4 regions of the Mesorhizobium sp. M0052 genome follow, and region 4 is predicted to be linked to each of the others. Evidence: predicted binding sites of a transcription regulator. Region 4 holds the regulator's gene; each other region holds the start of a gene.
What was found. The regulator PhoB, encoded in region 4, activates phosphate uptake and scavenging genes when phosphate is short. The targets are predictions, from matches to a motif close to TGTCATNNANCTGTCAT.
Positions count from the first base shown of each region.

Region 1 (5,366 bases), on a different contig from region 4:
GCGGGTATAGTGGCGAAGTAACAGGCGCAGGCTTCTTTCTCCCCGTTTTGCGGGGAGAAATGCCCGGCAGGCAATGAGGGGCAGCGCTGCTTTTGGAGGTTAGCAGCGTCCGACGGCTGTGAATTCGTCGATGCCGGCGCTGCCCCTCATCCGCCCTTCAGGCACCTTCTCCCCGTGAAACGGGGAGAAGGAAAAGTGCTCAATACTTCTCCGGCACGTAAAGCTCGCGCGGCAGGACCTGGCGCTCGTACTCCGGGTTGAACACCCGCTCGGGCAGCGTGATTTCTTCGTGCGGCACGTCCTCATAGGGCAGCTGTTTGAGGAGATGGTCGATGCAGTTCAGCCGCGCCCGCTTCTTGTCGTTGCCTTCGACGATGTACCACGGTGCCTCTGGGATGTTGGTGCGGGCAAACGTCTCTTCCTTGGCCTTGGTGTACTGCTCCCAGCGCACGCGCGACTGCAGGTCCATCGGCGACAGCTTCCACTGCTTCATCGGATCGTGGATGCGCATCATGAAGCGCATCTGCTGTTCCTCGTCGGTGATCGAGAACCAGTATTTGACCAGCGTGACGCCGGAGCGGACCAGCATGCGTTCGAACTCCGGCACATCGCGGAAGAACTCTTCGACCTGATCGGGTTCGGCAAAGCCCATCACCCGCTCGACGCCGGAGCGGTTGTACCAGGAGCGGTCGAACAGCACGATCTCGCCGCCGGCCGGCAGATGCGGCACGTAGCGCTGGAAATACCATTGTGACTTTTCGCGCTCGGTCGGCGCCGGCAGCGCCACGACGCGGCAGATGCGCGGGTTGAGGCGCTGGGTGATGCGCTTGATGACGCCGCCCTTGCCGGCGGAATCACGGCCCTCGAAAACCACCACCAGCTTCTTCTTGTGGTAGGCAACCCAGGACTGCAGCTTGATCAGTTCCGACTGCAAGCCGATCAGGTCGCGGAAATACTGCATGCGATCGATCGACGGCGGATGCGCGTTCTTGTAGATCTTGGCGATCTCCAGCGACAGCGCCGGCTCCGAGATTTCCAGCTCATAGTCCTCATCGAGCGTGTCGGCGAGTTCGGCTTCCAGCCAATCCCTGGCCGCAGAATTCTGCTTTAGCTCATTCATTTCCACTGCTCCGCTTGCCGGCTGACATGAAACCCTGAGCCGACTTGATATAGGCCGGCAATGACGGTTTTATTGCAAGCCGCCGGCCAGCCGGTCATCACTGCAAACCAGCGAGCATTGCCGATCCATCGCCCTGGGATGGGACAAGCCGCTCAAATTGTCCTACAAATGGCGGACCCGTTCGGGCTTCCCCGCCCTTTCCTGCTAAAACCACCTCCCCACCAAAACTACGAGGATCTGACATGGAATACCGCACGCTTGGCCGTTCCGGCTTGAAAGTTTCGGCGCTGACCTTGGGAACCATGACCTTCGGCGGCAGCGGGCCGTTCGCTGCCGTCGGCAATTCCGATCTCGCGGAGGCCTCGCGCATCATCGACACTTGCATCGATGCCGGCATCAATCTCATCGACACCGCCAATGTCTATTCCAACGGTCTGTCGGAAGAGATCATCGGCGAGGCGCTCGGCGGCAAGCGCAAGAACGACGTGCTGATCGCCTCCAAGGCGCGCATGCGGATCGGCAAGGGCCCCAATGACGAAGGCCTGTCGCGCCATCATCTGATCCGCGAATGCGAGAAGAGCCTGAAGCGCCTCAGGACCGATGTCATCGACATCTATTTCCTGCACGAATGGGACGGCGCGACACCGCTCGAGGAAACCATCTCCGCGCTCGACACGCTGGTTGCCCAGGGCAAAATCCGCTATGTCGGCTGCTCCAACTATTCCGGCTGGCAGGTCATGAAGGCGCTCGGCATCAGCGACAGCCAGCACCAGCCGCGTTTCGTCACCCAGCAGATCCACTACACGCTGGAAGCACGCGAGGCCGAGTATGAGCTCTTGCCGATCTCGGTCGACCAGGGCCTTGGCGTGCTGGTGTGGAGCCCGCTCGCCGGCGGCCTGCTGTCGGGCAAATACCGCCGCGACAGTCCGACGGCGCGCCAGATCGGCGGCTGGTCGGAACCGCCGATCCGCGACGAGGGCCGGCTGTGGCGGATCGTCGACGTGCTGGTCGACATCGGCGCCACTCGCGGCGTCTCGGCGGCCCAGGTGGCGCTGGCTTGGCTGCTTGGCCGGCCGGCCGTCAGTTCGCTGGTGATCGGCGCACGCAACGAGGCCCAGTTGAAAGACAATCTCGCCGCGGCAAGCCTGACGCTGTCCTTTGATGAACGCCAGCGTCTCGATGCCGTCAGCCGGCCGCCGGTGCTCTATCCCTACTGGCACCAGCAGTTTACGGCGAAGGACCGCTTCGGCCCGGCCGATCTGGTTATGGACCGCAGCGTCATCTGACTTAAGGGCGCCGGAAGCCGCTAGCCCGCGATAAACCGCCAGACCTGCGGATCGGGCTCGATCTGGCCGCTGAGCACGAAATATTTGTAGAGCACGAGCAGGCAGATCGCCTGCTCGGCCCGCTCGTCGGCGAATTTGCGGCAATAGGCGTTGGCCGCCGCAACGATGCGCTGGGCCTCGGCCGGATGCTGCTCGAGATGATGCACCCGCTCGGCCAGATCGCTGAAGTCGGGCGCCAGCGGCACATAATGGACATCGGGCTCGAGCTGCCCCTCGGCGAACCAGGTCTCGTAAGTCGGCAGCGGCATCAGGCAGAGCGAGTTCGAGCTCATGATCCATTTCAGATTGGTCGCGACATCATTGCCTTCGAGCGAGATGATGTAGCGGTAGCGGCGCTGCTGATCGATGCTGAGATAGGGCTTGCGGTATTCCGCAGGTGCTGTCGCCCTCGGCGTGCCGACATCGCAGAACGGCAGATTGCGGGCTGCATCCAGCAACAAGGTGCGGATCGGATTGTTGAGTTCGCCGCGCCAAACGACGAGCGGATGCTTGTCGGCGAAGGCGACATCGTCGGCCGGCATGTAGAAATGACGGAACTTGTTCAGCTTGAACAGGACGCCGTTGCCGTTGTCGCCCGCTATCGGCCGATCCTTGACGATCGACGGCATCTTCGGCACTTCGATGACGTCGCCGAATTCCAGGTCGATGCGCAGATCTGGGTCGAAATAACGGGTGAACTCCTTCAGATCGTAATAGTACATGCTGCGGTCCGACGGCAGCCGGCTGACCGGCACGGCCTCGGGGCTGGGGCTAAAAGGCTCCCGCAGCGTGTTGTAGTAATTGAGCCGCTGGCGGACCGATGCGTCGGAAAGCCTGGCCTGATCGAGCAGCCGGCCGAGCCGGCGCCGGAAAAGAACCGGCGGCGCGATGTCGCGCATGGCGTTGCGCGCATAGTAGATCAGCTTCTGTGCGTTTCTTTGAAGCGTGGCCATCGGTCGTTTTGATTCGAAATCGGTCGGCGGCGGCTCCAGCAACTGTCCCGCAGCCTTTTCTAAACCATTGTGTTCGCCATCACGCAAGTCCAGAACCGCTGGCATCTGCCCTCGCGGCGCTGTTGTGTTTGCCGGCCAATGCTTCTAGGCAGGATCAGGCACAGCGAAAGGAAACGATATGGCTCGACCACCGAATTACGGTCAGGAACGCAAAGAGCGCGACCGGCAGAAGGCCGCCAAGAAGGCGGAGAAGCTCGCCGCCAAGGTCGCGGCCAAGGAGCGCGCCGAGCCTGAGAACGAGGCAAGTTCGAAAACCGACACCGAGACAGAAAAATAGGCAAGACAGGATCACCGGCCCGCGAAACGGGCCGGATCCTGGCAAAATGCCGGTCTGATCAGGCCGATGTGATCAGGCCGGGGCCTTGTCGCTGACGAAGACGTTGACCTCGCGCGCGGCGGCGATGAAGGCGCGTCTTGCAATCATCGCCGGCTTGTCGCCGGCCAGCGCGTCATGGCAGGCCTGCAGCGCTTCGCGGTGCTTGGGGCTGCGCTTGCCGGGCCAGCTGTTGAGCAGGTAATCGGAAGCCTCGCGCACCGTACGCAAGAGCTGAGTGCTTCCCTCCGTGCCCGACTTAACGGTCACGGGTGTTTCAAATCGGTTGTTTTCCATGGCCGCCTCTTACGCCATCGGCGTCCGCGAAGCGAGGCCGAAAGCGGATCGCGACGGCGTTCTTTCGTTTTCGTGACCAGTATCAAGCGGCGACGACGGCAAAACCCCTGGCGCGCAGGCCGCGCCGGTCATTGTGCAACGACGTCACCAGGCGGTCGCGGCTGCCGGCGATATGGGCCGAAAGTCGCGCCGCCGCCGCATCGGCATCGCCGGCCCGCACCGCCGCCAGAATGGCGTGATGCTCGCTCCAGGCGCGGCCAAGGGCCGCCTCGTCGCGCACCTCCAGCCAGCGCGCCCGCGACAGGCGCGTCATGGCATCGCGCACGGCCCGAAACAGGAACTCGTTGCCGGAGAGCCGCGCCAGTTCGATATGGAAATCCATGCCGACGCGGTGCCATTCCTCGCGCGGCGTGGCAGTGTCGCAGGAATCCAGCATCGCCTCGATGACATCGGCTGCGCTCCTGTCGGCCAGCGCCGAAGTCAGCCTGACCGCCGCGACCTCGACCGCTTCGCGGTACACAGCGATCTGTTCCAGTTCGGCAAGGTTGATCGGCGACACGGTCCAGCCGCGCCCGTCGCGGCAGATAAGCCCTTCCGTCTCCAGCCGCAGCAGGGCTGCCCTGACCGGCGTACGCGAGGCGCCGAAGCGGCTCTCGATCCAGCGCTCCGTCAGCCGCTCGCCAGGACCGACCTCGAGGCCAAGGATCATCTCGCGAAGCGCTTTTTCGACGATGTGCATCTGCGACATAGTTGCTTCCATTGCTGGCGATCGGCCTTGCCCGTTGGTCTTGCCGATCACATTGAGAGCGCCTGATTGACAGCAGCCGGGCTTTGCGTCCATGAGGGTACCAAGTTGGTATCCCAAAATGGTATCCGCAGCAAGCGGACAGGACAGGACATGCCGCAGGACAGTGCAGCGCGGGCCGCCGAAGCGCCTTCCACCTACAACATTCATTGGCGGCGCAACCTCTTCGTGTGCTTTGCCGGATCGTTCAGCACGCTTGTGGCGATGACGTTGCTGCTGCCGTTCCTGCCGCTCTATGTCGAACAGCTGGGCGCCGTGGGCCACGCGGCGATCGTGCAATGGTCCGGCATCGCTTTCGGCGCCACCTTCCTTGCCGCCGCCCTTGTCGCGCCACTGTGGGGACGGCTGGGTGACCGTTATGGCCGCAAGGTGATGCTGGTGCGCGCCAGTTTCGGCATGGCGATCTGCATGTCGCTGACCGGCATGGTGCAGACCGTCTGGCAATTGGTGCTTTTGCGCCTGTTGATCGGCTTTGCCGGCGGTTATTCCTCAG
Region 1 is NZ_JAMYUS010000015.1:28,098-33,463, reverse strand. Features, by position in the region: gene NKJ77_RS20380 (dihydrofolate reductase family protein) at 1-10, shown strand, start outside; gene ppk2 (polyphosphate kinase 2) at 200-1,120, opposite strand; gene NKJ77_RS20370 (aldo/keto reductase) at 1,363-2,406, shown strand; gene NKJ77_RS20365 (glycosyl transferase family 90) at 2,427-3,398, opposite strand; gene NKJ77_RS20360 (hypothetical protein) at 3,577-3,735, shown strand; gene NKJ77_RS20355 (DUF982 domain-containing protein) at 3,808-4,041, opposite strand; gene NKJ77_RS20350 (GntR family transcriptional regulator) at 4,151-4,816, opposite strand; gene NKJ77_RS20345 (multidrug efflux MFS transporter) at 4,967-5,366, shown strand, end outside.
Region 1: ppk2 (polyphosphate kinase 2) is a predicted target of PhoB. The motif match lies at 1,181-1,197, and genes of this name have one in related genera.

Region 2 (5,366 bases), on a different contig from region 4:
CGTCCGGTCTCGGCGCTTTCGATGGCGCCAAAAACCATGGCCAGGCTTTTGATGTTGTCGCTGCCACGGGTTTCCGGCTCGCTGCCGGTCTCGATGGCGTGGATGAAATCCTTGATGATGCCGAGATGACCGCCGACGCGGTCGGCGGAATCGAGCGGCGGTACTGTGATGGGCTGGGTCAGGTCGAACAGGCCGTCGCGGACCGACAACACAACTTCGGCCTTCAGTCCGTCCTCGCCGTCCCAGACCAGGCTGCCGTGCTCGGCGACGATGCGCCACGTGCTCTCCCAGCTGGTGCGGAAGCCCGCCGCGCACCAAGAGCCTGCATAGGTGAACACCTTGCCGCCGCCGAGATCGAAGATAGCGCTGGCCGACGATCCCTGCCGGTACCAGGAATTCGCCGGCTCCCATTCCTGGCAAAAGACGCCGGCGGGATCGCCTGCGACCATGTAGCGGGCGGCGTCGAATGTGTGGATCGCCATGTCGAGCAAAAGCACATGCGCCATCTCCTCGCGAAAGCCGCCGAAATGCGGCGCGACGAAGAAATCGGCATGGATGCTGGTTGGCTTGCCGATGGCGCCGGAGTCGAGAAAGCGCCTGATGCGCCGGACATTGGCGACGTAGCGGCGGTTCTGCACGACCGCATGGATACGCCCCGCGTTACGTGCCGCATCGACGATGGCGCGCGCATTTTCCGGAGTATCGGCCAGCGGCTTTTCCGTCAGCAGATGGCAATTATGGGCAAAGGCGGCAAAGGCGACATCACGCCGGGCGGCTGGAACCACGACATCGAACACCGCGTCGGGCCTGGTCTGGTCGAGCACCGCGTCGAGGCTGGTGCCGATTACCGCGCCGTCGAGCCCGTATTCGCGCGCCCTCGCCTTCGCCCGTTCTGCGTCGAGATCGACCAAGCCGACAATGGCCAGCCCGTCGATCTGCCTCGCGGCATCGAGCCAGGCCTTGCTCATCGCACCACAGCCGACGAGGACGGCATTCATCATCCGGCATTCCTCCCGTCCGGTCCCTCCAGACCGAATGTCACGGCATTTCCGGCACCACCGTAAACGTTTCTCCGTAAACGTTTACGAGAACACACCCGATGGCGTAGAATGTCAATCGGCTGCCAGCGAAAATCATCCCGAAGCCTTGGCCTGGGCGGCAGCCGGTGCTAGCCAAGACAGGGGGAGAACTGTCCTTGGCGTCCAGCATCCATGACCTTGCGCGTCACCTGAACATTTCGATCGGCACCGTGTCGCGGGCGCTGAACGGCCGCGCCGACGTCAATGCCGACACCCGCCAGCGCGTGCTCGCCGCCGCCAAGCAATTGAACTATTCGCCCAACCAGTCCGGCCGCAGTCTGCGGCAAGGCACCACCCATTCGATCGCCTTCATGCTGCAGCCGCATCCGGGCGACCAGCAATATGGCGAACCCTTCTTCATCCCGTTCCTGATCGGTCTGCAGGGCCGACTGGCCGAGGATGACCTGGATCTGATGGTCGTCATGGGCGAGCCCGGCCAATATCAGCAGGAGAGGCTGCGCCGCGTGGTTGAGACGCGCCGAGCCGACGCGGTCGTGTTGGCCAATACACGGCGGGAAGACGATCGGATCGACTATCTCAGCAAGGCTGGCTTTCCCTTCGCCACGCTTGGCCGAAGTCAATCCGGCGACGACACCTATCCTTCGCTCGATATCGATTTCGAGAGGGCGGGTGATGAAGCCGTCGACCGGCTGGTCGCGCGCGGCCACCGCCGCATTGCCGCCATCCGCCCTTCGCTGGATCTCAACTTCGGCTACCTGTTCCTCGACGGCTACCGCAAGGCGCTGGGGCGGCATGGCATCGAAGTCGACCCCGGCCTGATCGCCGACGGCTTCATCAACGAGGCCGGAGGCTACCAGGTGACGCCGCGCGTGATGCTCTCCAAGGACCGGCCCACAGCCATCATCTTCAACAATGACGCAATGGCGCTCGGCGGCTGCAAGGCACTGGCCGAGATGGGCATCAGGCCCGGCCACGACATCGCGGTGATCGTCATCGTCGACACGCCGCTCTGCCGTTATTTCTCGCCGGCGCTGACCGCCTTCCGTCCGTCGCTGGAGCCGATGGGCCGGCGGCTGGCCGAAATGCTGCTGGCCTCGCTTCCCGCCTTTGCCGGCCCGGAAGGTCCGCGCATCATCCGCGAAGTCTGGCCGCTGGAACTGATCGCCCGCGACAGCGATTGATCATTGCGCTCTTCCCTCTCTACAAGGGAGAAGGAAGAGGCCCTCTCTGTCACGCAAGTATCATGTTCGCGTCCTAGACCGCTTTGCGAGAGGGCGACATCGTCGATGCGATGCGGTGGCCCCTTTGCGCCGCTCAAGGCTTGTCACAAAAAGGATCTCCATGAAAATCTCGCACCGAACCGTGTCGCTCGGCGCCGCGCTGGCGCTGTTTACCGCCCTGACCCCTGCCCTTGCCGACAGCACCGCCACCGTTGGCGGCTTCGTCAACAAGGGCCTGGTCGGCGTCGGCCGCATCCCGGCCGATCAGAAGGACAAGTTCGGCGAGACCTTCGGCTCCGGCTCCGGCATGTCCATCGACGCCGCAAGCTGGACCCGTGGCGCGGACGGCTACAAGGGCTCGCTCTGGTTGCTGCCGGACCGTGGCTACAATGTCGTCGGCACCACCGATTACCGGCCGCGCCTCAACACTATTCGCATCGAGTTCACGCCGACCGCACTGGGCGCCACGCCCACCTCCGGCCAGGAACAGACAGGCGTCAAGGCGACGCTTGCCGATTCCCTGCTCCTCACCGACGACAAGGGCGCTGACGCCACCGGCCTCGATCCGCTCAACGGCGTGCGCGCGGCCAATGGCGACCTGCCGATCCTGCCCGAGGCCAATGGCAAGCTGGCGCTCGACAATGAGGCGATCGCGCGGCTGCCCGACGGCACCATGTTCATCTCTGACGAATACGGCCCCAACATCTACCGCTTCTCGGCCGACGGCCATCTTTTGTCGGCAACGCAGCCGCCCGCCGCTTTGGTGCCGATGCGCAAGGGCGCGCCGAACTTCGCCTCCGACAATCCGGGCCCCGGTGCAGCCGAACCCGATCCGAAGGATCCCGAAACCGGCCGCCAGAACAATCAAGGCCTCGAAGGCATGGCGCTGACGCCGGACGGCAAGTCGCTGATCACTGTGCTGCAGTCGGCGCCCCGCCAGGATGGCGGCGATTCGCCCGCGACGCGCCAGAACACCCGCGCGCTGGTCTACGACGCCTCCGACCCGGCCCATCTCAAGCTGGTGCATGAATATGCCGTGCCGCTGCCGGTGTTCAAGGACGCCAAGGACAAGACCAAGGTCGCCGCGCAGAGCGAAATCGTGGCGCTGTCCGACAAGACCTTCCTGATGCTGGCGCGCGACAGCGGAAACGGCCAGGGGGTGAAGGGCGATACTTCGCTGCTGCGCCAGATTTTCGTCGTCGACGTCTCTGGCGCCACCGACATTGCCGGCGGCGCCTTCGATGCCGCCGACAAGCCGCTGGCGCCCAAGGGCGTGCTCGACCCCTCGGTGACGCCGGCCAAGCTGACGCCGTTCATCGACATCAACGACAACAAGGAACTCGGCCGTTTCGGCCTGCATGACGGCAAGCCCAACGACAAGAACAATCTGTCGGAGAAGTGGGAAGCAATGTCGGTGGTCAGCGTGCTCGATCCGGCGCTGCCCGACGACTATTTCCTGTTCGTCGGCAACGATAACGACTTTCTCACCGAGGACGGTTTTCAGGTCGGCGCGCCCTACAAGGCCGAAGACGGCGCCGATGTCGATACCATGTTCCTGGTCTATCAGGTCACGCTTCCGGGCCTCGCCAAGAAGTAGCCGTATACGGAGAGGCGGACGCGCCCGGCGCGTCCGCCTCTAACCGTTTGTCGGCGATCAGCGATGCCGTGAAGGCACCTATTTCAAAATCTCCGCATCCCTTGGCACGCCGGCATCGATCGGCTCGGCGGTCCGGCTTGACACAGCCATGATCTTGCCCGCGGCCGACAGGTTCGGGCGCACATAGACCTGGGCTACGCCGTTGACCCGGCTGTAGAGGTCGATGATGTCCTGGTTCATGAAGCGCACGCAGCCTGACGACGCGTTCTTGCCGATGGAATCCCATTCCGGCGTGCCGTGCAGCCGGTACATCGTGTCCTTGCCGTCGCGGAACAGATAGAGCGCGCGCGCACCGAGCGGGCTCTGCGGTCCGGGCGGCATGCCGTCCTTGTATTTCGCCAGTTCCGGCCGGCGCTGGATCATTTCGGGCGGCGGCGTCCACACCGGCCATTTCTTGCGCGCCTGGATCACGGCGCTGCCGGTCCAGCCAAACCCGGCCTTGCCGAGGCTGACGCCATAGCGCATTGCCTTGCCGCCGTCGCGCACCAGATACAGAAAATGCTCGGATGTATCGACGACGATCGTGCCGGGTTTTTCGCCGGTCGGATCGTCCACGATCTGGCGCACGAATTTCGGATCGAGCTTGGCGACGGGGATTGCCGGCAATGAAAAGCCCTCATCGACGCGCGCCGAATACATGGTGGCGGCATCGCCGAAAGCGGGCTCGGGTGCGGGTGCCGGCGCCGGCGTCGGCGGTACTGCCACATCAGTGGTTGTGCAGGCCGAAAGTGCCATGGCAGCGGCACCCAAAGCGGATGCTCCCAGAAACGCGCGCCTATTCAGGCGCTCGGAAAATAATGGATTGTCGGACATGATCCCCCCGGTTTGCGGCCCCTCGCGGCGATGACCCATAGCCCATTACGCAAGCTTTGAGAACCTGATCGCCTCAGCCGCGTTAAGCGTGATGTTCCGATGCCGCATCGACCTTGTCCGTTAAATCGGCGATCATTGCCGGGCGGACTTTGAGATGAACCTTCGCCGAACAGCCCATGGACGAAAAAATACCACCGCGCCGGCGCACCGGCGATCTCACCAGCGGCCCAATCCCTCGCACGCTGCTGTTGTTCGCGCTTCCGGTGCTCGGTTCCAATGTGCTGCAGTCGCTCAACGGTTCGATCAACGCCGTCTGGGTCGGCCGCTTCCTCGGTGAATCGGCGCTGACGGCGACCTCAAACGCCAATCTGGTGCTGTTCCTGATTCTCGGCACCGTGTTCGGGATCGGCATGGCCGCGACCATCCTGGTGGCGCAATCGGTCGGCGCCCGCGACCTGCCCGAGGCGCGGCGCATCGTCGGCACCAGCGCCAGCTTCTTCTTCCTCGTCTCGGCTATCTTCGCCGTCTGCGGCTGGATCTGGGTCGACGCCATCCTCAACACACTGGGCACCCCGCCCGATGCGCTGCCGCTGGCGCGCTCCTATCTGCGTATCATCTTCGTCGCCGTGCCGATGA
Region 2 is NZ_JAMYUS010000039.1:6,276-11,641, forward strand. Features, by position in the region: gene NKJ77_RS31100 (Gfo/Idh/MocA family protein) at 1-1,001, opposite strand, end outside; gene NKJ77_RS31105 (LacI family DNA-binding transcriptional regulator) at 1,196-2,221, shown strand; gene NKJ77_RS31110 (esterase-like activity of phytase family protein) at 2,382-3,857, shown strand; gene NKJ77_RS31115 (L,D-transpeptidase) at 3,936-4,730, opposite strand; gene NKJ77_RS31120 (MATE family efflux transporter) at 4,907-5,366, shown strand, end outside.
Region 2: NKJ77_RS31110 (esterase-like activity of phytase family protein) is a predicted target of PhoB. The motif match lies at 2,269-2,285, and genes of this name have one in related genera.

Region 3 (5,366 bases), on a different contig from region 4:
CCATGATCTTCGACAAGCCGTCGACGCGCACGCGCGTGTCCTTCGACGTCGGCATGCGACAGCTCGGCGGCGAGACCATCATGCTGACCGGCACCGAAATGCAGCTCGGCCGTTCCGAGACCATTGCCGACACCGCCAAGGTGCTGTCGCGCTATGTCGACGCCATCATGATCCGCACCACGTCGCATGAGCGGCTGCTCGAGCTGACCGAGAATGCCACGATTCCGGTCATCAACGGGCTGACCGACGACACCCATCCCTGTCAGCTGATGGCCGACATCATGACCTTCGAGGAGCATCGCGGTCCGGTTGCCGGCAAGACCATCGCCTGGACCGGCGACGGCAACAACGTGCTGCATTCGCTGCTCGAAGCTTCGGCGCGGTTCCGCTTCAACCTGAACGTCGCAGTGCCGGAAGGCAGCGAGCCGGCGCAAAAGCATATCGACTGGTCGAAGAGCAATGGCGGCAAGCTGCACTTCACCCGCTCGCCCGAGGAAGCCGTCGACCAAGCCGACTGCATCGTCACCGACTGCTGGGTGTCGATGGGCCAGGAACACCGCGCCCGCGGCCACAATGTCTTCTCGCCCTATCAGGTCAATGCGGCGCTGATGGCCAGGGCCAAGCCCGACGCCCTGTTCATGCACTGCCTGCCGGCGCATCGCGGCGAGGAAGTCACCGACGAGGTCATCGACGGTCCGCATTCGGTTGTCTTCGACGAAGCCGAGAACCGGCTCCACGCCCAGAAGGCGGTTTTGGCCTGGTGTCTGGGCGCTTGATCTCCAGGCGCTTGATCTCCAAGCGCTTGATCCGGGGCGGCGCGATGCCTATTTGCGCCCCATCACGCAAATCAAGCGCGTTTGGACGCATGCACCCCTCCGGGCCGCATGGCCGCGCCCTGGAGCTTTGTCATGTTGGAAACGCATCAAGTGACTGAACATCACCCCAAACTCGGCGAGTTCGGCTATGCCGGCGACGATCATGTCGTACCCTTCGAGGTCGGCCCGCTCGACGTGCGCGGCCGCACCGTGCAACTCGGGCCGATGCTCGACGCCATCCTCAACCGTCACGACTATCCCGAGCCGGTCGCCCGCCTGCTCGCGGAAGCCTGTGTGCTGACGGTGCTGCTCGGCACCTCGCTCAAATTCGAAGGCAAGTTCATCCTGCAGACCCGCACCGACGGCCCGGTCGACATGCTGGTCGCGGATTTCTCCACGCCTTCGGCATTGCGCGCCTATGCGCGTTTCGACGCCGACCGGCTGGAGGCCCTGGTGGCCGCAGGCCAGACCTCGCAGCAGACGCTGCTGGGCAGCGGCGTTTTGGCGCTGACCATCGACCAGGGCGCGCACACGCAGCGCTATCAGGGCATCGTCCAGCTCGACGGCGAGACGCTGGAGGACGCCGCGCGCACCTATTTCCGCCAGTCGGAGCAGATCCCGACCGACCTCAGGCTGTCGGTGGCCAAGCTTCTGACGCCAGGTCCCGGCGGCGCTCGTGAGCAGTGGCGCGCCGGCGGCATCCTGGCGCAGTTCCTGCCGCAGTCACCCGAGCGCATGCGCGTGCCCGACATTTCGGGCGGCGACGGCGATCCGCGTGACGTGACGCAGGAGCCGGCCGACAATTCGTGGCGCGAGCTGGTGGCGCTGCTCGGCACCATCGAGCCGACCGAGCTGATCGACCCGACCATCGGCGCCGAGCGGCTGCTCTACAGGCTGTTCCACGAACATGGCGTGCGCGTCTTCGGCGGCGTGCCGGTCGCCGACCAATGTTCCTGCTCAAGGGACAAGATACGCGGCATCCTCGAGGGGTTTTCCGCGCAGGAGATCAAGGACAGCACCGAAGATGGCGGCATCCACGTCGCCTGCGAGTTCTGCTCGAAGCAGTACGACTTCGACCCGGCGGAGTTTGCAACTCAGTAGCATCTCTTCCTTCTCCCCGTTCACGGGGAGAAGGTGCCCGAAGGGCGGATGAGGGCAGCGCGAACTTTGGTGAATGGCCGCGCATAGCCTAGGTCATGTGCGTGGAAGATAACCTCATGACTCTGGCGCTGCCCCTCATTGCCCTGCCGGGCATTTCTCCCCGTATAGTGACGGGGAGAAAACCCCTAATTCACCGTCCGTCGGGTCCCCGGCAGATCCAGCGAAAACGCGGGAATAGCGACGTCGAACGTCTCGCCCTTTTTGTTGCGCATGGTGTAGTGGCCGACCATGAAGCCGGAGGGCGTCGAGAGCGGGCAGCCTGACGTGTATTGATAGCTGTCGCCGGGATTGAGCTCAGGCTGGTCGCCGACCACGCCGGCGCCGCGCACTTCCTCGACCCGGCCGCTGCCGTCGGTGATGTGCCAGTAACGCGCCATAAGCTGCACGAAATCGTCCGACTGGTTGTCGATCGTCACCTGGTAGCCCCAGACATAACGGTTCTCCGCCGGGTCCGAGCGGTCCTCCAGGTAGAACGGTCTGACCTGCACTTCGATGTTGCGCGTGACGGCGCGGTACATGGGCTGCTCCGGTTGCGCAGCAGGGAACATTTGTCGCGCCATGCGGTTTGATACGCGCAGAGCGGCATGTCCTGCCAGCCTCAAAGCGCAGTGCCGACAAACAATGTCATTTAAGTGACACATGACAATGTTGGTGTGCGCAAACCTTGCCGGCGACTCAAGGCCCATCTGTCGACTGACAAAGCAGCCGCGAGCGGCCTTTCCGGAGTGACCAGATCTCGATGGAACCAGCTCTCACAGCCGCCTTCGCTTCCTCCGCTTTGCTTCTTTCCAATCTCGCCAGCATCCTGCTTGCTTCGTCGAAACTGCAAGCGCGTCGCCTTATCCCTCCGCCGTCCGGCGAGCAGCCACCGGTCTCGATCGTCGTGCCGTCGCGCGGCGTGGAGCCGTTCACACAAGAGACGCTGCAGCGAGCCTTCTCGCTCGACTGGCCGCGCTACGAACTGATCTTCTGCGTCGCTCACGCCGACGATCCCGTCGTCAAACTGATAAACAGGGCGATCGTCCTGTTTCCCAACGTGCCGGCCCGGCTGCTGATCGGCGACGACCGCGTCAGCAGCAACCCGAAGCTCAACAACTGCGTCAAGGGCTGGGAAGCGGCGCGCTATCATTGGGTTATTCTGGCGGATTCCAACGTGCTGATGCCAAGGGATTACGTCCAGCACCTGATGGCGGCCTGGCGGACCAATACCGGGCTTATCTGCTCGACGCCGATCGGCTCTCGGCCGGATGGCTTTTGGGCCGAGGTCGAATGCGCGTTCCTCAACACGCTGCAGGCGCGCTGGCAATATGCCGGCGAGGCGCTCGGTCTCGGCTTTGCCCAGGGCAAGAGCATGCTGTGGAACAAGCCGATGCTCGATACCAATGGCGGTATCCGCGCGCTGGCCGCCGAGATCGCCGAGGATGCTGCTGCAACCAAGCTGGTCAACGGACTGGGCCTGCACGTCAATCTCGTTGCCTCGCCTTTCGAGCAACCACTGGGGCAGCGCCGACTTGCCGACATCTGGTCGCGCCAGGCGCGCTGGGCGCGGTTGCGCCGCGTCACCTTCCCACTGTTTTTCGCACCCGAGATCCTGACCGGCGTCGCCGTGCCGTTGGCGTTGGCGCTGGTGGCGGCCGCAAGTGCCGGCATCAGCCTGCCGGCCACGGTGATGGCCGTGCTGACGGCGGCCTACATTCCCGAATGCGCGCTGGCCGCGGCCAAGGGCTGGCATCTGTCGCTGCGCATGGTCCCGGCGATGATGGTCCGCGACATGATGCTTCCCGCCATCTGGGCGCGCGGCTGGCTGAGCGGCGCCGTCGACTGGCGCGGCAACACCATGACCATCGGCACCAAGACGGCCGAACTGGAAGAGGTTTCGTCGGGAGCGTGACGCCTCGCGGCCTATCCGGCTGCCTTCAGCGCCTGCGCAACGTCCTCCAGCAGATCGTCCGTATCCTCAAGACCGACCGACAGCCTGAGCGTTCCCGGCCCGATGCCAAGCTCGGCGCGAGCTTCGTCGCTGAGGTTCTTGTGCGTGGTGGTCGCCGGATGGGTGATCAGGCTCTTGGCGTCGCCGAGATTGTTGGAGATCAGCACGATGTCGAGCGCGTTCTGCAAGGCGAAGGCCGCCTGCTTGCCGCCCTTGACGTCGAGGCAGATCAGCGTCGATCCGCCCGTCATCTGCTTCTTGACGATGTCGGCCTGCGGGTGGTCGGCGCGGCCGGGATAGATGACGCGGGCGATTTCCGGCCGTCCTGCCAGGAAATCCGCGATCTTGGCCGCGCTTTCCGTCTGCTGGCGCACCCGAACCGGCAGCGTCTCCAGGCCCTTGAGCAGCGTCCAGGCATTGAACGGCGACAGGCTCGGGCCGGTGTGGCGGAAATAGTCGTGCAAATTCTCGTCGATCCATTTCTTGTCCGACAGGATGATGCCGCCGAGACAGCGTCCCTGGCCGTCAATGTGCTTGGTCGCGGAGTAGACGACGATATGGGCGCCGAGCTGCAAGGGCTTCTGCTGCAAGGGCGTGGCAAAGACATTGTCGACGATCAGCCTGGCGCCGATCGAGGTGGCGAGCGCCGCCACCGCTGCGATGTCGACCACTTCCAGCGTCGGATTGGTCGGGCTTTCCAGGAAGAACAGTTTCGTGTTCGGCCGCACCGCCTTTTCCCAGTTGGCGATGTCGGTGCCGTCGACCAGCGTTGCCTCGATGCCGTATTTCGGCGCCAGCGTCTCCACCACCCAGCGGCAGGAGCCGAACAGCGCGCGCGCCGCAACGATATGGTCGCCGGCCTTGGCGCTGCACAGGAGCGCTGCCGTCACCGCCGCCATGCCGGACGCCGTGGCGCGCGCATCTTCGGCACCCTCCAGCGCGCACATGCGCTTTTCGAACATGTCGACGGTAGGGTTGGCGTAGCGCGAATAGATGAAGCCCGGCTCCTCGCCCTTGAAACGGGCTTCCGCGGCCTGCGCCGTTTCATAGACATAGCCCTGGGTGAGATACATCGCTTCCGACGTCTCGCCGAACTGTGAACGCAGTGTTCCCCCGTGCACGAGTGCGGTCTGAGGCTTCCAGTTACGCTTCTTGGTGCTCATCGCTTTTGTTCCAGACACAAAAAAACCGGCCGCGAAAGTCGCAACCGGTCCATATGGCCTTGCGGCCCGACGGTCCTTTAGCGACTTGTTTAACGTGGCTGCAAGCCGACCGGCCAAATCACCACGGGATAACGACCCTTTAGACCTCACCTGCGCTTGCGTCAATTGCCGGCTTCATTAAGAGGTTTGTACCAGGCAGGTTCCGCAATAATATCCAGCGGTTTTGCGGCAAGAACCTGCCACAAAGAGACCGACCTTGGAGCGGAGCCAGCCTTTTGCGGCAGACAGGCATTCTTC
Region 3 is NZ_JAMYUS010000004.1:253,695-259,060, forward strand. Features, by position in the region: gene argF (ornithine carbamoyltransferase) at 1-776, shown strand, start outside; gene NKJ77_RS07040 (Hsp33 family molecular chaperone) at 885-1,916, shown strand; gene apaG (Co2+/Mg2+ efflux facilitator ApaG/CorD) at 2,102-2,494, opposite strand; gene NKJ77_RS07050 (ceramide glucosyltransferase) at 2,716-3,867, shown strand; gene NKJ77_RS07055 (O-succinylhomoserine sulfhydrylase) at 3,879-5,069, opposite strand; SAM riboswitch at 5,127-5,204, opposite strand; gene NKJ77_RS07060 (2'-deoxycytidine 5'-triphosphate deaminase) at 5,345-5,366, shown strand, end outside.
Region 3: NKJ77_RS07050 (ceramide glucosyltransferase) is a predicted target of PhoB. The motif match lies at 2,599-2,615, and genes of this name have one in related genera.

Region 4 (5,366 bases):
AACTGACTACATGTTTGCGCCGGAGGGCTTAAACAAAAAATGCTTTTACTCAAACGGCCGCGCGTTGACCGCCGGGGCGCCTCATTTCTTCAAGTCGTCGAGATCAGTTGCAAGCCGCGACGCTGCCTGCGGCGACGCCTGTGCAGACTTCGTCCTTCTTGATCCAGCCGGCGTCGATGACGACGTTGAGGTTGTCCTTGGTGATCGCGACGGGGGTCAGGAACAGCGACTTGACGGTGTTGCCGTCAGGCGTGGTGAAGTCCTTGGCGCCGGCAATGTCGCCCGTCTTCTTGCCATCGGCAAGCTGCGAGGCGATCTCGGCGGCGTTCTTGCCGAGTTCGCGCGCGTCTTTCCACACCGACACCGTCTGCGTGCCGAGCGCGATGCGGTTCAGGGCGGCATGGTCGCCGTCCTGGCCCGAGACCGGAACCGTTCCGGCAAGGCCCTGCGCCGTCAGCGCGGCGACAACGCCGCCGGCGGTGCCGTCATTGGCCGCAACCACGGCATCGACTTTGTTGTCGTTGGCGGTCAGGAACTGTTCCATGTTCTTCTGGGCGTTGGCCGGCAGCCAGCCATCGGTATAGGCCTCGCCGACATTCTTGATCTTGCCCGAGTCGATGGCTTCCTTGAGCACTTCCATCGAGCCCGAGAACAGGAAATCGGCATTCGGATCCGAGCCAGAGCCCTTTATGAAGACATAGTTGCCTTCGGGCTTCGCCTTGAACACTTCGCGGGCCTGCATGCGGCCGACTTCCTTGTTGTCGAAGGTCAGGTAAAAAACGTCCTTGTTCTCGATCAGGCGGTCATAGCCGACGACCGGAATGCCTTCGTCCAGCGCCTTCTGCACCGCCGGGCCGATGGCCGAGGCGTCCTGCGCCAGGATGATCAGCGAGTTGGCGCCCTGCGAGATCAGGCTTTCGACGTCGGTCAGCTGCTTGCCGGGATTGGACTGCGCGTCGGCCGAAATGTACTTGTCGCCGGCGGCTTCGATCGCCGTTTTCATCGCCGCCTCGTCGGTCTTCCAGCGCTCTTCCTGGAAGTTCGACCACGACACGCCGATGACCTTGTCCTTCGCCTGCGCGACCGACATCAGCGCCAGCGACATGGCGACACCCGCCAGCATGGCGGCTGCAAATCTGTTCATTATAACCCTCCCTGCGCCGCCCACGGCGCGACAAAACCGGCCCGAAGGCCTGCACAAAGAGGCTCCATTTTTTCGAGCCTCGAAAAAATACTGGTTCAATGATAAGGCACTGTCAACATCGATTATGATGGATTCTGATAGCGTTGCCGAATTTTTTCGAGCTCCGCAATAAACAATGACAGGGCTGCCGGCGTCTGCCAATATTTGGCTGGTGCCGTCGAACGCCTTCACTATCATGAGGCGCGAGGAGGCCGGGAGGAAAACAAATGTCGGTTGGGATCCGCCACGACGATCTGCGCCGTCGCAACCGTGCGATGGTGATTTCGGCCGTGCGCCGGGCCGGCCAGCCGTCGCGGACCGAGATTGCGGCGACCACCGGCCTCAGCCATTCGACGATATCGGCAATCTCGTCTGATCTAATTCAAGAAGGCATCCTGATTGAAGGCAAGCCTGGCGAGACCGGCTCGCTGAAACGCGGCCGGCCGCAGGTCGGCCTTGGCCTCAACCCGGAAGCGGCGGCGGTCATGACCGTGGTGCTGTCGCTGAACTTCCTCTCCGTCACCGTCATCGACTATGCCGGCCAGGTGGTCGCGGAAGAACAGCGCCGGCTCGACACGCTGACCATGCCGCGCGACGAGCTGATCGGCGAATGCGTAGCAATCGTCGGGCGGCGTCTCGCGGACCCGGACCTCGATGTCCAGAGCATCGCCCGCATTGCCATGGGCATCCAGGGCATCACCGATTCGCAGGCGCGGGCCATGCTGTGGTCGCCAATCACGCCACTGACCGACATTGCCTTCGCCGACATGTTGGAAGCGGAATTCGGCATTCCTGCCACCATGGAGAACGACTGCAATATGATGGCGGTGGCCCTGCAATGGCGCCAGCCCGAGCGCTACCGCGACAATTTCATCGCGATCCTCTTGTCGCACGGCATCGGCATGGGGCTGGTGCTGAAAGGCGAACTGTTCACCGGCACCCATTCCTCGGGCGGCGAGTTCGGCCACATGATCCACCGTCCGGGCGGCGCGCTCTGCCGCTGCGGGCGGCGCGGCTGCGTCGAGGCCTATGCCGGAAACTACGCCATCTGGCGCAGCGCCAAAATGATGAGCGAAGATGCCGAGCCGGTCGATATCGGCGACGCTGATATGCGCGCACTCGCCGCGCGCGCCCGCGAAACCGATGGCCCGGAGCGCGAAGCCTATCGCAAGGCCGGTGAGGCGCTCGGCTTCGGCCTCGGCAGCCTGTTTGCGCTGATCGACCCGGCGCCTGTCGCCATGGTTGGCGTCAGCGCCGCCGCCTTCGACCTGATCGAGCCGGCATTGCGCGAAGCGATCGCCCAGACCGCCGGCGGCCAGCACTCGAAATCGATCTCCTTCGACACCGAGCCCAACGAGCTGCCGCTGATCCGCGAAGGCTGTGCCATGCGCGCGCTCGGCTTCGTCGATCAGGAGATTTTCGCGCCGGGCATTCAGGCCAAATCCGGCAAGCATGTCGCCTGAATGGCCGGCAACGGCGCGACGCGCAGCATCCTAGTCTTCCCTGATCGCGTAGCCGGCGCCGCGAATGGTACGGATGACATCCGGCATGCGGCCGTTGTTGACCGCTTTGCGTAAGCGCCCGACATGGACGTCGACGGTTCGCTCGTCGATGTAGATCGTCTCGCCCCAGACATTGTCGAGCAGCTGGCTGCGCGAGAACACGCGGCCGGGATGGCGCATCATGAATTCGAGCAGCCGGAACTCGGTCGGTCCGAGCCTGATCTCGCTCTTCTTGCGGTAGACACGGTGCGACTCGCGGTCGAGCACGATGTCGCCGACCTTGAGCACGCTGGACAGCACTTCCGGCTTGGCCCGGCGCAGCAGCGCCTTCACGCGCGCCATGAACTCCGGCGTCGAGAATGGCTTGACCAGATAGTCGTCGGCACCGGTGGACAGGCCGCGCACGCGATCGCTTTCCTCACCGCGCGCGGTCAGCATGATGATCGGCAGCCGCTCGGTTTCGGGCCGCACTCTAAGCCGCCGGCAGAGCTCGATGCCGGAAACAGCGGGCACCATCCAGTCGAGCACCAGGAGATCGGGCACGTTTTCCTGCAGGCGGATCTCGGCCTCGTCGCCGCGTGTCACCACCTCGACGTGATAGCCTTCGGATTCGAGGTTGTAGCGGAGGAGCACGCCTAGCGGCTCCTCGTCCTCCACGACCATGATGCGTGGCGCGATCATAGGCAGTTCACCCTCATCAGGCCGGCGTGGCCATCGCCGTCTCGTCCTGCTTCGGACGATTGGCGGGCAATTGCTGGCCGGTCAGCACATAATACGCATTTTCGGCGATGTTGGTGACATGATCGCCGATGCGCTCAAGATTCTTGGCGCAGAACAAGAGATGCGTGCAGGCGGTGATGTTGCGAGGGTCTTCCATCATGTAGGTCAAGAGCTCACGAAACACGGACGTGTATTTGACGTCGATGCGCTCGTCGTCATTCCTGAGTTTTGCAAGAGCTGCCGCATCGGTGGCGGCATATTCCTCGACGACGCCTTGCACCTGGATCAGCACCAGCTGCGCCATGGCATCGATGGAGTGCGAGAGGTCGCGCGGCGTGACGCTCAAGCCCACGGTGCCGACGCGTTTGGCGATGTTCTTGGCGAGATCGCCGATGCGCTCGAGGTCGCCGGCCATGCGGATCGAGCCGACCACGGCGCGCAGATCGTTGGCCATCGGCTGGCGCTTGGCGATCAGCGTGATGGCGCGGTCGTCCAGTTCGCGCTGGCGCGCATCCATGATGGCGTCGTCGGAAACGACACGCTGTGCCAGCGCATTGTCCGAATTGAGCAGCGCCCTGGTCGAGCCGCTGACCATCGAGCCTGCCAGATCGCCCATGTCGCGGATCAGCTTGCTGATCTGCCCGAGCTCTTCATCGAAGGAGGCGACGGTATGTTCACCCATGATCTTGGTCCTCGTGCCTGAAAATTCACCCGCCGGACGGCTCAGCCGAAGCGGCCGGTAATGTAGTCCTGGGTGCGCTTGTCGTCGGGGTTGGTGAACATCTTGTCGGTGGCGCCCTCCTCGACGAGATAGCCGAGATGGAACATCGCTGTACGCTGCGACACGCGCGCCGCCTGCTGCATCGAGTGGGTGACGATGACGATCGTGTAGTTCTGGCGCAGTTCGTCGATCAGCTCCTCGACACGGGCGGTGGCGATCGGATCGAGCGCCGAGCAGGGCTCGTCCATCAGGATCACCTCCGGCGACACGGCGATGGCGCGCGCGATGCACAGGCGCTGCTGCTGGCCGCCGGACAGGCCGGTGCCGGGCTCCTGCAGGCGGTCCTTGACCTCGTTCCAGATCGCAGCCTTCTTCAGGCTCTGCTCGACGATCTGGTCCATGTCGGACTTGCGCTTGGCCAGCCCATGGATGCGCGGGCCGTAGGCGACGTTCTCGTAGATCGACTTCGGGAACGGGTTGGGTTTCTGGAACACCATGCCGACGCGGGCGCGCAGTTCGACGACATCGATGTTCTTGTCGTAGATGTCGTCTTCATCGAGCGTGATCTTGCCGGTCACCCGCGCCGAATCGATGGTGTCGTTCATGCGGTTGAGGCAGCGCAGAAAGGTCGACTTGCCGCAGCCGGACGGGCCGATCAGCGCCGTCACCTGGTTCTGGCGGACGTCGAGATTGACGTCGAACAACGCCTGCTTCTCGCCGTAGAAGACGCCGACCTTGTCGCCGCGCATCTTGATGACTTCGTTCGACTTGGCGTTCATTTTGTCGCCCACTGCATTCTCAAGGGACTGTTCGGTCATGATGTTCATACCAAATTGCCTTTTTTCTACCAGCGCCGCTCGAACCGGCGCCGAAGCACGATCGCGGTGATGTTCATGGCCATGAGGAAGACGAGCAGGATGATGATGGCGCCGGACATGCGCTCGACAAAAGCGCGCTCAGCCTCGTTTGCCCACATGTAGATCTGCACCGGCAGCGCGGTCGCCGGATCGAAAGGCGTCGTCGGATAATCGGCGACGAAAGCGACCATGCCGATCAAGAGCAGCGGTGCTGTCTCGCCGAGCGCACGCGCCAGGCCGATGATGGTGCCGGTAAGGATGCCTGGGGCGGCAAGCGGCAGGATGTGATGGAACACCATCTGCATCTTGGAGGCGCCGAGACCTAGGGCCGCCGAGCGGATCGACGGCGGCACCGCGGCGAGGGCGGCGCGCGTGGCGATGAT
Region 4 is NZ_JAMYUS010000025.1:89,993-95,358, reverse strand. Features, by position in the region: gene xylF (D-xylose ABC transporter substrate-binding protein) at 104-1,144, opposite strand; gene NKJ77_RS27305 (ROK family protein) at 1,411-2,646, shown strand; gene phoB (phosphate regulon transcriptional regulator PhoB) at 2,677-3,366, opposite strand; gene phoU (phosphate signaling complex protein PhoU) at 3,383-4,087, opposite strand; gene pstB (phosphate ABC transporter ATP-binding protein PstB) at 4,129-4,953, opposite strand; gene pstA (phosphate ABC transporter permease PstA) at 4,971-5,366, opposite strand, start outside.